DNA from 3 places in the Pseudomonas salmasensis genome. Region 2 is predicted to be linked to each of the others. Evidence: riboswitches for the same ligand, from Rfam matches in the RefSeq annotation. Region 2 holds a riboswitch; each other region holds the start of a gene.

The links. A riboswitch is a leader RNA that binds a small molecule or an ion and turns the genes downstream of it on or off. The one in region 2 is predicted to bind cobalamin.
Positions count from the first base shown of each region.
Region 1: it holds a riboswitch for cobalamin, as region 2 does, so the genes downstream of both, HU731_RS06140 (ABC transporter substrate-binding protein) here and cobW (cobalamin biosynthesis protein CobW) in region 2, are expected to answer to the same signal.
Region 3: it holds a riboswitch for cobalamin, as region 2 does, so the genes downstream of both, cobO (cob(I)yrinic acid a,c-diamide adenosyltransferase) here and cobW (cobalamin biosynthesis protein CobW) in region 2, are expected to answer to the same signal.

Region 1 is NZ_CP077083.1:1,431,136-1,436,324, reverse strand. It holds gene HU731_RS06145 (FecCD family ABC transporter permease) at 1-716, opposite strand, end outside; gene HU731_RS06140 (ABC transporter substrate-binding protein) at 713-1,723, opposite strand; cobalamin riboswitch at 1,839-2,031, opposite strand; gene HU731_RS06135 (DNA/RNA non-specific endonuclease) at 2,154-3,083, opposite strand; gene HU731_RS06130 (M4 family metallopeptidase) at 3,220-4,281, shown strand; gene HU731_RS06125 (protealysin inhibitor emfourin) at 4,311-4,616, shown strand; gene HU731_RS06120 (aldehyde dehydrogenase family protein) at 4,651-5,189, opposite strand, start outside.
Region 2 is NZ_CP077083.1:193,749-198,937, reverse strand. It holds gene cobN (cobaltochelatase subunit CobN) at 1-895, opposite strand, end outside; gene cobW (cobalamin biosynthesis protein CobW) at 898-1,959, opposite strand; cobalamin riboswitch at 2,053-2,252, opposite strand; cobalamin riboswitch at 2,295-2,507, shown strand; gene HU731_RS00790 (CbtB domain-containing protein) at 2,606-2,794, shown strand; gene HU731_RS00785 (CbtA family protein) at 2,806-3,510, shown strand; gene HU731_RS00780 (cobalamin biosynthesis protein) at 3,507-3,899, shown strand; gene cobM (precorrin-4 C(11)-methyltransferase) at 3,969-4,715, shown strand; gene nfuA (Fe-S biogenesis protein NfuA) at 4,938-5,189, opposite strand, start outside.
Region 3 is NZ_CP077083.1:1,731,541-1,736,729, reverse strand. It holds gene HU731_RS07550 (C40 family peptidase) at 1-114, shown strand, start outside; gene HU731_RS07545 (C40 family peptidase) at 259-798, shown strand; gene HU731_RS07540 (PQQ-dependent sugar dehydrogenase) at 934-2,247, opposite strand; cobalamin riboswitch at 2,348-2,594, shown strand; gene cobO (cob(I)yrinic acid a,c-diamide adenosyltransferase) at 2,674-3,285, shown strand; gene HU731_RS07530 (cobyrinic acid a,c-diamide synthase CobB) at 3,282-4,634, shown strand; gene bluB (5,6-dimethylbenzimidazole synthase) at 4,631-5,189, shown strand, end outside.

The DNA of each region.
Region 1 (5,189 bases), 1.2 Mb from region 2:
AATTGCACGCGGCGCACCGGGATGCCCAGGGACGCCGCCGAGTCACTGCCGAAGGTGAACGCATCCAGTGCGCGACGGTGCCACAGGCACACCGCCAGCCCCAGGGCCGCCACCGGCACCGCCAACCACACCGACGGCCAGCGCACGCCGCTGAGGTTACCCAGTAGCCAGAACATAATGCCGCGGGCTTGTTCGGAGCTGGCCGACTTGGTGATGAGGAACGCGGTCAGGGCGTTGAACAATTGCGAGCCGGCGATGCCCGCGAGGATGATCTGCCCGGTGCCGCTGGACGATCCGCTGGCGCGGGCGAGCAGAATCACCAGGGCAAACGCGGCCATGGCGCCGACAAACGCCCCCGCCGATAACGACACCAGCCCGCCGCCCACACCGATCAGCACGACGAGCACGGCACCGGTGGAGGCGCCGGCGCTGATGCCCAACAGGTACGGGTCTGCCAGCGGGTTGCGCAGCAACGATTGCAGGATCACCCCGCAGGTCGCCAGCCCGGCACCGCAGGCTGCGGCTACCAGGGTGCGGGTCAGGCGGTAATTCCACACCACGCCTTCATCGATCGGGTCCAGCGCGTAGCCTGCGGCCCAGAGTTTATTGGCGAGCACCTGCAACACCACCTGCGGTTCGATGGCGGTTTCGCCGATGGCCACGCCAGCGAGCAGGGCGAGCAACAGCAGGGCGAGGGCAAGGAGGGTGCGCATCATTGGCCCAGGTCGTAGCCGTCGATGGCGGTAGCCAGTTGTTCCAGGCCGTCGAACGTACGCAGGCTGGCCTGCAGTGCCAGCGCGTCGAGGATGATGATGCGGTTGTATTTCACCGCGTCCATGTTGCGGGTCACCGGGTCGCTGCGCAGGAAGGTGAGTTTCTTTTCGTGGTCGTCGGCGGGGTAGCGGCGACGGTCCATGCGTGCAATCACCAGGAAGGTGGGGTTGGCCTTGGCGATGGTTTCCCAGCCGACGGCGGGCCATTCTTCATCGGACTGCACCACGTTGTGCAGGCCCAAGGTGTGCAGCATGAATTGCGGCACGCCTTTATGGCCGGCCACATAAGGGTCGCTGGCCATTTCGGCGCTGGAGAACCACACCAGTGCGCTGGCCTGCTTCAAACCTTTGCCTTGGGCGGTAGCGATGGATGTGGCCAGGCGCGCCTTGAGCTCATCGTTCAACTGTTGGCCGCGCGCCTGCACGTCGAAAATCTGCGCAAGCTGCTGGATGCTCTGGTAAATCGTCTCGATGCGAAACGGCTGCAACCGCGTGCCGTCGGCGCCGACCAGGTTGTCCTTGGCCTCGCAGTCGGACGGCAGCACGTAGGTGGGGATCTTCAGCTCATGGAATTGCTCACGGGTGCCGACCACGCCTTGCGGGCCCACCACCCATTCCAGTTCGGCGGCCACCAGTTGCGGGCGCTTGGCGATCACCGCTTCAAAGCTTGGCTCGTTGTTGGCCAGGCGCTCGATGCGGTCGTTCTGCGCTTTGTACTGTGGCAACACGTTGTTGAACCACAGCGACGTGCCTACCACTTTATCGCCCACGCCCAAGGCATAAAGCATCTCGGTGGCGGCCTGGCCGATGCTCACGCTGCGGGCGGGCGCTTGTTGGAAGGTCAGGGTGCTGCCACAGTTTTCCACGGTCAGCGGGTAGTGGCTTGGCGCGGCGTGGGCCAGGGCGCAGGCGCTCAAGCCTGCGATCAGGGCGATAACACGTGGCAGCATGGGGCGATCTCCGAGTGAGCCAGGGGTGCAGCTGGGGAGTTACGGCTCGGAAATACGCCCTGGGACGCTACAGGTGCGCAGGGCCAGGATGTCCTTCCCGGACACCCCGCCGGTTAGTGATGTTGCTGGGCCGGCAGGTCTCCTGACTGATGCGTCATCGCCACGCCCCCGCCTTCCCGGACAAGGTCCAGTGGCATTCAGGGGCAGGCTCAGCACCTACAGTTGCGGGGGCAGTTTCGATTGACGCTTGGGCGGCGTTTCGAATTCCCTATTAGTCCCACGTGGGAACCGGCGCCGGTATGGTAAGCCATCACGCCCTGTAGGAGCGAGCTTGCTCGCGAAGAACTTGAGAACACCGCGGGGTATCAGGCGCCCCTGCGTTATCGTTGACGGTCTTCACGAGCAAGCTCGCTCCTACAGGGGGGAGTGGTTAGAGTCGAATGTCTTGGGGGCCGCGGATCAGGGCTTCGATGCGCGTACCGCTGGCGCGCTCTTCGTTGCTGAAGCCGTCGTAGTCAGCCAGTTGGCCGAAGCGAATGCCGGTCAATTGTTCGATCGCAATCACACTGCGTTGGTAGGTTCTCAGTTGGCCGAACACCAGGTCCAATTGGTCCAGCTCGCGGCGCTGGTCGATCATGTAGGCGCTGGCGGACGGTTTGCCGTCGTCGCTGAGGTAGGCCACCACTTTCCAGAATGCCTGGGGGATTTTTACCCCGCGATACACGCGGTCGTTGTCGCTGAACACCGGGCCGCTGAACACCGTGGCCCGGGCTTTCCAGCGCTGGGTGTTGTCGAGGATATAGTCCTCGAGCTCCAGCCAGGTCTTCTGGTTGAAGCCGCTCATTTGTGGCGAGCAGTTGGTGAAGTGGAAGGTGTCGAGGTTGGCCGTGTTCGCGTCGTCGCCCCAGTTGGGGTCCTGGCGGCGCACCAGGTGGCCACGGTCCAGGCCGTTGCCGGCGTATAGGTCTTCACCGACCTGGGCGTCGGTGGGCAGGCGGCCATCGTAGGCCCAGGTGTCGTTGCTGCGCGTGATGTCCAGGTGCTTGGCGCCGTCGATGTTGACGCCAACATACAGTGCCAGTCGTCGGGTGCGCGACATGGTGATGGAGAAATGCGTGTAGTCCAGGCGCTTGGGTTGCACGTCGCCCACCAATGGCTCGCCAACCGTGGGCCAGGGCACCACGAAGTCGCTGAGGAAATCGTCGGCATAGCCAACGCGGTTTTTGAGGTCCTTGGCCGCTGTGACGCGCGGCGTCGTGGCTCTGGCTTCCAGCAGGGTGGGGCTGGGCGCGATCAACGGTCGCAGGTCGGCAAGCCTGGGGCGGTGCGACAGATCGATTTTGACTGTGCGGGCGGGCATGGGCATGTTCCTTATGGGCCTCGGATAAACACCACTGAAACACAAACTCATGACAATTTGGCCCGGGTGGCGATCCCAGGGCTATCCTGAAAAGCGTTACCCGGACGTTCATCACACGCCAAAAAGGAGCCAGCTCATGTGTGTTCGCCAACCGCGCAATCCGATTTTCTGCCTCATCCCGCCGTACATGCTCGACCAGATCGCACGCCACGGCGACAAAGCCCAACGGGAGGTCGCGTTACGCACGCGTGCCAAGGACAGCACGTTCCGCTCGTTGCGCATGGTCGCCGAACCCGCCAAAAGCCCCGCGCGGATGGCATTGGCGGCGGGCAGCGAAAAACAGCGCTCGATCTACAGCGCCAACAACACCGACAGCCTGCCCGGAAAACTGATCCGTGGCGAAGGGCAGCCCGCCAGTGGCGATGCTGCGGTGGATGAGGCCTATGACGGCCTGGGCGCAACCTTCGACTTTTTCGACCAAGTGTTCGACCGCAATTCCATCGACGACGCGGGCATGGCCCTGGATGCCACTGTGCACTTCGGCCAGGACTACAACAATGCATTCTGGAATTCGACCCAGATGGTGTTTGGCGACGGCGACCAGCAGTTATTCAACCGCTTCACCGTGGCGCTCGATGTCATCGGCCATGAGCTGGCGCACGGCGTCACCGAGGATGAGGCCAAGCTCATGTACTTCAACCAGTCCGGCGCGCTGAACGAGTCGTTGTCGGACGTGTTCGGCTCGTTGATCAAGCAGTACGCGTTAAAGCAAAAGGCCGAGGACGCCGACTGGTTGATCGGCAAGGGGCTATTTACCAAAAAGATCAAAGGCACCGCCCTGCGCTCGATGAAAGCGCCTGGCACCGCCTTTGATGACAAGCTGTTGGGCAAAGACCCGCAGCCGGGGCACATGGATGATTTTGTACAGACTTACGAGGACAATGGTGGGGTGCATATCAATTCCGGCATTCCCAACCATGCGTTCTACCAGGTGGCGATCAATATAGGCGGGTTCGCCTGGGAGCGTGCCGGGCGTATCTGGTACGACGCACTGCGTGATTCGCGGTTGCGGCCCAACTCCGGGTTTTTGCGTTTTGCGCGCATCACCCACGATATTGCCGGCCAGCTTTATGGCGTGAACAAGGATGAACAGAAGGCGGTCAAGGCAGGCTGGAAAGCGGTGGGCATAAACGTTTGACGAAGCCGCCTGGGCGGCGAGGAACAGCCATGCGAATTTCAATCAAGGAAAGCGGCGGGGCGGCGTATTTTCCGGGGCTGGCCAAGCCGCGTACGGTGGAACTGGACTCGCTGCCCGAACCCGACCAGCAGGAGTTGCGGCAACTGATCGAAGCTGCCGATTTTTTCAAGTTGCCACAAAGTACCGATCCCGAGCCTGGCAACCCAGGCCGGGTGCATTACACCCTGACAGTCGCGGAGGGCAAGCGCGAGCACACGGTTTGTGTGCTCGCGCCGGTGAATCCCCCGGCACTGGACGGGTTGGTGCAGTGCGTGCGGCGGCACATAAATTGTTGAAGCGCGCCAAGGCTGATTTGTGGCTCTTGGCGAGCTACTTACGATCGAGCCACACCGTCTGCGCATTGCAAAACTCGCGTACGCCGAAGTGCGACAGCTCGCGGCCGAACCCGCTCTTCTTCACGCCGCCAAATGCCACCCGAGGGTCTGAGACGCTGAACGAGTTGACGAAGACCCCACCGGTTTCCAACTGATCGGCGATACCCCGCGCCTTTGCCGCGTCGCTGGTAAAGATGCTCGCAGTCAGGCCAAACTCGCTGTCATTGGCCAGGGAGACGGCGTGCTCGGCATCGCGGGCGGTGATGATCGACGCCACGGGGCCGAACAGCTCCTGTTTGAACGAGGTCATCTGGTCGGTGACGTTCGCTAACACAGTCGGCTCGTAGTAATTGCCTGCACCGGCGACTTTGTTACCGCCCAGCAATAGGGTGGCGCCTTCTTCCAGCGTGGCCTGCACCTGGCCATGCAGCTCGTCGCGCAGGTCGAAGCGGGCCATCGGGCCCACATAGGTGTTGGCTGACGCTGGGTCGCCCATCACCAGGGCGCGGCTGGCTTCAATGAATTTGGCGGTGA
Region 2 (5,189 bases):
CGGGCTGGTTGTCCTGGGCGCAGATCGCCTGGATCACCGGGATATTACGGCGAAACGGGCGCAAATGCGGCGCTTCCGGGCTCGATTGGGCAAAGCCGGTGGTGTTCAGAATTACCGCGGCTTGCACGTCATCCAGCAGGTCCTCGACCACCGTGAGGCAGCCGGGTTCTTTCAAACTGGCCACCGCGATAGGCAAGGGGTTGAGGCCCGCCGCCTGTAAGCGCTGGCAGAACACATCAATAAAACCGGTATTGGCCGCCTGTAAATGGGAGCGGTAGAACAGCACCGCAGCCACGGGCCAATCGGCGTGCCAATCGGCCTGCCAGTCATTGAGGCGGGCATTGGCGTTGCGCGGGTGGTAGATCGCCGTGCGCGGCAGGGTTTGCGGCTCGGCCCAGGCATAGTCGCGGCCCAGGTGGGCACTGGCCAGGCAGTGGTAAAAATCCAGGGCATTGCCCAGGCCACCTTGGCGCAGGAAGTGCCACAGGCGCTCGCGGTGTTCGGCAGCAACGGTGCTCAGGCCGCTGAGTTCCGGGTCTGGGCGGTCGTCACCCGGCACCAGGATCAGGGTGACGCCGCGCTCGGCCAACTCCACCAGGCGCTCGATGCCGTAGCGCCAATAGCCGATGCCGCCGTGCAATGACAGCAGGATGACCTTGGCGTGGCGCAGCACCTCGTCGACGTACAGGTCAACCGAGGCATGGTTCTGCACCTGCATCGGGTTGGCCAGGCGCAGGCTGGGGTAATCCTCGGGCAATTGCTGGGCGGCTTCGGCGAGCAGTGCCAGGCTGGAATCGCCGCTGCACAGGATCACCAGCTCAGCGGGGGTCTGGCCAAGGTCGGCAATATTGTCGTCCGCGACGAAACCACCGGGTTGGGTCCTGAGCAGGTGCATGGTTAAACGCTGAGGGCAGCGCGCAATTGCGCTTCAAGGCCCACGGCGTCCAGCTCCTGACCGATCAGCACCAGGCGCGTGGTGCGTGCTTCATCAGCGCCCCAGGCACGGTCGAAGTGCTTGTCAAAGCGCGTGCCCACGCCCTGGATCAGCAGGCGCATCGGTTTGTTGGGGATCGCGGCGAAACCTTTCACACGCAGGATGCCGTGCTGCACCACCAATTGGGTCAGGGCGTCGAGCAACAGCGCTTCATCGGCTTGGGGCAGGTCGATGGAGATGGAGTCGAAGGCATCGTGATCGTGGTCGTCTTCACCTTCATGGTGATGGTCGTGATGGCTGTGACGCGCGTCGATATGCGCCTCGGAACCGGCGCCCAGGCCGATCAGCACGTCCAGAGGCAGGCGACCGCTGCTGGCTTCGATGATCTTCACTGCCGGCGGCAGTTCTTCGGCGACTTCCAGGCGCACACGCGCCAGGTCTTGGGCGCTGATCAGGTCGGTTTTGTTGAGGATCACCAGGTCGGCGCTGGCCAACTGGTCGGCGAACAGCTCGTGCAACGGCGATTCGTGGTCCAGGTTGGGGTCAAGTTTGCGCTGGGCGTCGACCTGGTCCGGGAAGGCGGCAAAGGTGCCGGCGGCCACGGCCGGGCTGTCGACCACGGTGATCACCGCGTCAACGGTGCAGGCGCTGCGGATTTCCGGCCACTGGAAGGCTTGCACCAACGGCTTGGGCAGGGCCAGGCCTGAAGTTTCGATGAGGATATGGTCCAGGTCACCGCGACGGGCGACCAGTTCACGCATCACCGGGAAGAACTCTTCCTGCACGGTGCAGCACAGGCAACCGTTGGCCAGCTCGTAGACGCGACCATTGGCTTCTTCTTCGGTGCAACCGATAGAACACTGCTTGAGAATTTCACCGTCAATGCCCAGCTCGCCGAACTCGTTGACGATCACTGCAATGCGGCGGCCCTGAGCGTTGTCGAGCATATGGCGCAACAGCGTGGTTTTGCCCGAGCCGAGGAAGCCGGTAACGATGGTGACGGGAAGTTTGGCCAGTGTTTTCATCGGATGCCCTTTGGGGCGGGCATACGGGACGACAGGCCCTGCGGCGGCGCGCAGCAGCGGATTTCGTCACCGGATCACCCCGCCCGGTTGAATTGGAAAATCAGTCGCGAGGCAGGTCTCCTGGCTTGGGGTGTGCAGGCCTTGCGACCAACGCTGACTGCGCCTTCCCGCCGTATCGGCAGTGGCGTGGCAGTCAACTGAACCCTTCACAGTTGCGGGGGCAGCCGCGGCTTGAACCGCGTTCCCTTCTTAGCTTCGGCCTGGGCCGAAGAACCTCGAGGGTGCAAGGCTACAGGGGCTTGCAGCATTTGACTACCGTCCCCGGCCCATGCTCTCCTACACCTCTTGTTTCGGGTGCCCTTCACAGGGTGAAACGGGAAACCGGTGCGTCATAGTCCTATGACCAGTCCGGTGCTGCCCCCGCAACGGTAAGCGAGCGAAGCGTCACAGCCACTGTGCTTTTGCATGGGAAGGCGATGCTTTCAGGAGGACTCTTTAAAGAGCCGCCCCTCGCAAGCCCGGAGACCGGCCCGAAAAATTCAGATAACAAACCCGCGGTGGGCGGGCGCTGTTCAGAACCCTGCGTGCCTGGCGCGCGGGGTTTTCATGCGCTCGTTTCCACCCTGACACCTGAAAGGGACGCGCCATGTCGATCATCAGCAGCACTTCGCACTCCGCCACTAGCACCGCCACCCTCAGCCAACGACTGACCGCCGCCATCGGCGCGTCGATCCTGGGCGCGTGCCTGGTGTATTTCGCCGGGTTCTCGCATATCGAGGCGGTGCACAACGCCGCCCACGATACCCGCCACAGCGCTGCGTTCCCGTGCCATTGAGAGCTGCCGACATGATCAAGCGTATTGCGCAAACCGCAGGTTTCACTGGGCTTTTGGCGGCCTTGTTGCTGACTCTGTTGCAAAGCTTCTGGGTCGCCCCGCTGATTCTGCAGGCAGAAAGCTTCGAAAAAGCCCCACCAGCGGCCGAAGTGGTGCATGAGCACGCCGCTGGCGCTGCTGCACACAGCCACGATGCCCAAGCCTGGGAGCCCGAAGATGGCTGGCAGCGTGTGCTGTCCACCACTGGAGGCAACCTGGTGGTGGCCGTAGGCTTTGCCCTGATGCTCGCCGGCCTCTATACGCTGCGCGCGCCGACCCGTACCGCCCAAGGCCTGCTCTGGGGCTTGGCCGGCTACGCGACCTTTGTACTGGCACCCACCCTGGGCCTGCCACCGGAACTGCCCGGTACAGCGGCCGCCGACCTGACACTGCGCCAGACCTGGTGGATCGGCACCGCAGCCTCCACCGCCGCCGGCCTGGCGCTGATCGTGTTCGGTCGCAACTGGCTGTTGAAAGGGCTTGGGCTGGCGATTCTTGCCGTGCCCCACTTCATCGGCGCGCCGCAACCGCAAGTGCATTCGATGCTGGCCCCGGAGGCGCTCGAAGCGCAGTTCAAGATCGCCTCGCAATTGACCAACGTCGCCTTCTGGCTGGCCCTGGGCCTGATCAGCGCCTGGTTGTTCCGCCGCAACCGCGACGATCAATACTCGGCATGATCCTGATTGTAGGGCTTGGCTGCCAGCGCGGCTGTGAGGTTCACAGCCTGCTGGCGTTGCTGGACAGTACCCTGGCCGAGGCCGGCATTGAGCGCTCACGCGTGACTGCGTTGGCAAGCATTGACCGCAAACGCGATGAACCTGGGCTGCTGGCCCTGGCCCAGCGGTTGAACCTGCCCTTGCAGTGCTTCAGCGTCGAGCAACTGGCGGGCTATGAGCATCGGCTGAGCCATCGCTCGGCGCCGGCTTTTGCCCACACCGGCTGTTACGGCGTGGCCGAAAGCGCCGCCCTGGCCTTGGCCGAGCACCTGTCTAATGGCCCCGCGCGCCTGCTGATCACCCGCAAGAAAAGCGCACAGGCCACCCTTGCATTGGCCTGCGCGGGCTAAAATCCCGATAATTGCCGCTCTTGAGCATGAGCCAAGTTCATGCTCACCCGTTTTGAACAGGACTTTTCCATGACCGTCTACTTCATCGGCGCCGGCCCCGGCGACCCGGAATTGATCACCGTCAAGGGTCAGCGGCTGATCCGCAGCTGCCCGGTGATCATCTACGCCGGCTCGCTGGTGCCCGCCGCCGTACTGGAAGGTCATCAAGCGCAGCAGGTGGTCAACAGCGCCGAATTGCACCTGGAGCAGATCATTGAGCTGATCAAGACCGCTCATGCCCAAGGCCAGGACGTGGCGCGGGTGCACTCCGGCGACCCCAGCCTGTATGGGGCAATTGGCGAACAGATCCGCCATTTACGTGAACTGGGCATCCCTTTCCAGATCATTCCTGGGGTCACGGCGGTCGCGGCGTGCGCGGCTTTATTGGAGGCTGAACTGACCCTGCCGGACATCGCCCAGAGCGTGATCCTGACCCGTTACGCCGATAAAACCAGCATGCCCGCCGGTGAAGACTTCGATAGCCTGGCGCAGCATGGCACCACCATGGCGATTCATCTGGGGGTCAATCATCTGGAAAAGATCGTCGCCGAGCTGCTACCGCACTACGGCACGGACTGCCCGATTGCCGTGGTACACCGGGCGACCTGGCCGGATCAGGAGTGGGTGGTGGGTACGCTGAGTGACATTGCCCAGAAAGTCGCGACGAAGGGGTTTCGGCGTACGGCATTGATTGTGGTGGGCCGGGTGTTGGCCAGTGACAGTTTCAGCGAGTCATCGTTGTACCGCGCAGGGCATGCGCACCTCTATCGACCCTGAAATGCGAACAACAACGTGTAAGGCTGTTTGTAGGAGCGAGCTTGCTCGCGAAAAACTTCCAGGCGCCGCGTTCATTCAGTAAGCGCGCGTTATCGTTGACGTTTTTCGCGAGCAAGCTCGCTCCTACAGAAAAGGCGAGGCAGCTCGCAAGGCTATGAATTTCAAGCATAAAAAACGGCGCTCACGGGGCGCCGTTTTTTATGTTCGCAGTGAACACCTTGCTCAGTAGTAGGCGTTTTCTTTCTGCGTGTGGTCAGTCACATCTCGTACGCCCTTGAGTTCAGGAATACGTTCCAGCAGCGTGCGCTCGATGCCCTCACGCAAGGTCACGTCCGCCTGGCCACAGCCCTGGCAACCGCCGCCGAACTTCAGTACGGCGATACCGTCATCCACCACGTCGATCAGGCTCACCTGGCCGCCATGACTGGCCAGCCCCGGGTTGATCTCGGTTTGCAGGTAATAGTTGATGCGCTC
Region 3 (5,189 bases), 1.5 Mb from region 2:
CGCAGTGGTGGTGTTCGGGTCGATAACCTGGGTGACAGCTACTGGAGCAAAACCTTCATCGAAGCCAAGCGCGCACTCGCCATGGCCCCGACTACGGTTACCGCTAGTAAGTAAAGTTAAAGTGATACTTGAAGTTTGACGTGTAAGCGCTAGAATCCCTGGACATTGTTGTCATCCGTTCGCGCGAGCTTTGCTTGCGCGTTCTGGTTTTCAACGTTCGGCAGCGAAAGCCGCATCCAGACCAGGATTGTTCTGCACATGTCGACCTCGGCCCGCCTGATGCTTATTGTTTGCGCCGCGCTGCTCAGCGCCTGCGCCAGTCGCACACCGCCGCCCGCGCCCGTCGCGGTCAAGCCTAAGCCGGTGTTCAACTATGCCACCCAGAATTTCTCGCCGGCTGCCGAAGACGTGCTCTTTCGTGCGCTGGGCCTGGTCGGCACGCCTTATCGCTGGGGCGGCAACACACCGGACTCGGGGTTCGATTGCAGCGGCCTGATCGGCTTTGTATTCCGCGACGCTGCCGGCATCTCATTGCCGCGCACCACCCGTGAATTGATCGTGATGCGTGCCCAGGACGTCAGCGAACAAAACCTGCAAACCGGCGACCTGCTGTTCTTCGCCACCGGTGGTGGTTCGCGGGTCAGCCATGCGGGCATTTATGTGGGGGAGGGTCGCTTCGTACACGCGCCGCAAACCGGCGGTACCGTGAAGCTGGATACGCTATCCAAAGCGTATTGGCAGAATGCCTACCTGAGTGCCAAGCGGGTACTGCCAGCGAATCTTGCGCGTAACCCCTGAGCCGAACACAGCACCCCATGTGAGAGCGGGCTTGCTCGCGAAGGCGGAGTGTCAGTCGATAAACTTTCTGACTGAACCACCGCTTTCGCGAGCAAGCCCGCTCCCACATTGTTTTTGTGGCGCTGTTCAAATGGATTATTTGGCCGCAGAAACCCGCCAAACCTTATTGCCCACATCATCGGCCACCAGCAAATCCCCTTGCTGATCAATCACCACGCCAACCGGCCGGCCCATGGCTTTCTCATCGCTATCAAGAAACCCCGTCAGCACATCCACCGGTTGCCCTTTCGGCTGGCCCCCTTCGAACGGCACGAAAATGACCTTGTAGCCACTGTGCGGCTTGCGGTTCCAGGAGCCATGCTGGCCGATAAATGCGCCATTCGTGAAGGGGGTGGGGAGTTTGCTGCCTTCGGCGAAGGTCAGCCCCAGCGACGCAGTGTGAGGGCCTACCGCATAGTCGGGAGCGATGGCCTTGGCGACCATGTCCAGGTTCTGCGGGGTGACACGCACGTCTACGTGCTGGCCGTAATAGCTGAAAGGCCAGCCGTAGAACCCGCCATCCTTGACCGAGGTGATGTAGTCGGGCACCAGGTCACTGCCAATCTCATCGCGCTCGTTGACCGCCGTCCACAACTTGCCGCTCTGTGGCTCCCACGCCATGCCGTTGGGGTTGCGCAGGCCGGAGGCAAAAATGCGATGCTGGCCGGTGGCACGGTCGACTTCCCAGATGGCGGCGCGACCCTGTTCGGCTTCCAGGCCGTTTTCGCCGACGTTGCTGTTGGAGCCGACGCTCACGTACAGCTTGCTGCCGTCCTGGCTGGCCACTACGTTTTTGGTCCAGTGGTGGTTCAAAGGGCCACCCGGTAAATCCACCACCTTGGTGCCGGGGGAGGTGATCGCGGTTTCACCCGGCTGATAGGCAAAGCGCAGCAACTTATCTGAATCGGCCACATACAAGTCGTTGCCCACCAGGGCCATGCCAAACGGCGAGTTGAGGTTCTCCAGGAACACCGTGCGAGTTTCTGCCACGCCATCATGGTCGGTATCGCGCAGCAAGGTAATACGGTTCGGGCTCGGCACGCCGGCGCCAGCGCGGTCCATGACTTTTTCCATCACCCAGCCGCGTAGGCCTTTGGTATCGTCCGGCTTGGGTGGGGCATTGGTCTCGGCCACCAGTACATCGCCGTTGGGCAATACGTAGAGCCAGCGCGGGTGATCCAGGCCTTCGGCAAACGCGGCCACCTGGGTGCCGGCGGCGGCGACGGGCTTGGCGCCTTCGGGCCAGCCGATGGCCGGGGCGATATTGACGGTGGGGATCAGCGTCTTGTTCGGCTCCGGCAGCCGGGGTGAGGGCCCGGTGCCGTCGGCGACCTGCAGGGTCGAGCTTTCGCCACACGCAGCGAGGCTGCCGGCGAACATGATCAGTAGGGCGAGTCGGGTTTTAGGCATGGTTTTCTCCTTGATACCTGTAGGGGGTAGAGAAGCACGAACGGCGGATGGTTCAAGTACAAGGCCAGCTTTAATTGACGCTCCACCCCCAACCCACTAACCTTCGCGGCTTGTTCCAGGTGCTCTGTGGCGTACGCGTCGATGGAGTGAAACAGGGAAGCCGGTGAGTGAGCGCACTTGTAAACAGTGCTGCCGCGATTCCGGCGCTGCCCCCGCAACGGTAAATGAGTCAAGACGGTGCTGTTTGCCACTGTATCGCGTGCGATATGGGAAGGCGCACCCTCGGCTGCTTGCTATCAAAAGCGCCACTCATGAGCCCGGAGACCGGCCTGGATCATCCAACAGCATCACGGTGGGCGATGCTTGGCTGTCTGTTTTTTCTTTTTCCTGCCCGCCGTTTTTGTCCAGCCCCAACGGAGAGCTGCCATGACTGATTCCCCCGACCGCGACGAACGCCACCTGGCACGCATGCTGCGCAAAAAAGCCGTGATCGACGAGCGCATCGCCAATTCCCCCAACGAGTGCGGCCTGCTGCTGGTGCTGACCGGCAACGGCAAAGGCAAGAGCAGTTCGGCGTTCGGCATGTTGGCCCGCGCCATGGGCCATGGCATGCAATGCGGTGTGGTGCAGTTCATCAAGGGGCGTAACAGCACCGGCGAAGAATTGTTCTTCCGCCGCTTCCCCGAGCAGGTGCGCTTTCATGTAATGGGCGAAGGCTTCACGTGGGAAACCCAGGACCGCCAGCGCGATATCGCCGCTGCCGAAGCGGCTTGGGCAGTGTCCCGGGCCATGTTGAATGACCCTTCCATCGGCTTGGTGGTGCTGGACGAACTGAACATCGCCCTCAAGCACGGTTACCTTGACCTGGACCAGGTACTCAGCGACCTGCAAGCCCGCCCGCCCATGCAGCATGTGGTGGTCACTGGCCGTGGCGCCAAGCCTGAGCTGATCGAAATGGGCGACACCGTCACCGAAATGGGCATGCTCAAGCACGCGTTCCAGGCCGGTATCAAGGCACAGAAAGGCGTCGAACTTTGAATCAGCCCCGTCATTGCCCGGCCGTATTGATCGCCGCTCCGGCGTCCGGCCAGGGCAAAACCACCGTCACCGCCGCGCTCGCCCGTTTGCACCGCAACCTGGGGCGCAAAGTGCGCGTGTTCAAATGCGGGCCGGACTTTCTCGACCCGATGATCCACGAACGTGCCAGTGGCGCGCCGGTGTACCAGTTGGACATGTGGATGGTGGGCGAGCAGGAAAGCCGCCGCCTGCTCTGGGAAGCGGCGGGGGAGGCTGACCTGATCCTCATCGAAGGCGTGATGGGCCTGTTCGACGGCACGCCCTCCAGCGCTGACCTGGCGCGGCACTTCGGTGTACCGGTGCTGGGCGTGATCGATGGCACCGCCATGGCCCAGACGTTCGGCGCTTTGGCCCTGGGGTTGGCGCGCTATCAACCCGACCTGCCGTTCGCCGGCGTGCTGGCCAACCGCGTCGGCACCCTGCGCCATGCGCAATTGCTCGAAGGCAGCCTCACCGAGGGCTTGCGTTGGTACGGTGCATTGTCCCGCGAGACCGGCATCGAACTGCCCAGCCGTCATCTGGGCCTGGTGCAAGCCAGCGAATTGAACGACCTTGATGTACGCCTGGACGCCGCCGCCCAAGCGTTGGGCAGCAGTTGCGAAGTGGCCCTGCCGCCGCCGGTGACCTTTGCCGCGCCGCACGTGGTCGAGGCCGAGCCCTTGCTGGCCGGTGTGCGTATTGCCGTCGCCCGTGACGAAGCCTTTGCCTTTACCTACGGTGCCAGCCTGGATTTGCTGCGGGCGGTGGGCGCCGAGCTGAAGTTCTTCTCACCGATCCATGATCGGCAACTGCCTGAAGCTGACAGCCTCTATCTGCCCGGCGGGTATCCAGAACTGCACCACCAGGCATTGTCGGCCAATACCGCGATGCTGGACGCCATTCGTGCTCATCACGCCGCTGGCAAGCCTCTGCTCGCCGAATGTGGCGGCATGCTCTATCTGCTCGATTCTTTGACCGATGTGGAGGGTACACGCGCCGAACTGGTTGGCTTGTTGCAGGGCGATGCGGTGATGCAGAAGAAACTCGCGGCCCTGGCGCTGCAAAGCGTTGAACTGCCGGAGGGGACCTTGCGTGGGCATACCTATCACCATTCGCTGACCAGCACCGAATGGGCGCCGATTGCCCGTGGCCTGAGCCCTAACGGCGGGCGCGGGGCTGAAGCGGTCTATCGCCAAGGTCGATTGACCGCCTCCTACGTACACTTTTATTTTCCGTCGAACCCTGGCGCGGTGGCCGCGTTGTTTGCGCCCGCTCCCACAGGGGAATGCATTTCAAATGTGGGAGCGGGCTTGCTCGCGAAGAGGCCATGACTGACAACGCATTCCCCCAAGCCGACCGCGAAGCCGTCTACCGCGCCATCGCCGAACGCCGCGACATGCGCCACTTCAGCGGCGGCAGTGTCGCGCCTGAACTGCTGCAACGCCTGCTCCACGCCGCGCACCAGGCGCCCAGCGTCGGCCTGATGCAGCCGTGGCGTTTTATCCGCATCAGCGATCGCCCGCTGCGCAGCCAGATTCAACAGTTGGTGGAAGAAGAGCGCGTGCGCACTGCCGAAGCGTTGGGCGAGCGCTCCGATGCGTTCATGAAGCTCAAGGTCGAAGGTATCAACGACTGCGCCGAGGTACTGGTCGCAGCGTTGATGGACGACCGCGAGCGCCATATCTTCGGGCGTCGCACCTTGCCGGAAATGGACATGGCCTCGCTCTCTTGCGCGATCCAGAACCTGTGGCTGGCGGCGCGCGTGGAAGGGTTGGGCATGGGCTGGGTTTCGCTGTTCGACCCCCAGGCCCTGGCCGAGCTGCTGGGCTTGCCGCCCGGCGCAAAACCCCTGGCCGTGTTGTGCCTGGGGCCGGTGGCCGAGTTTT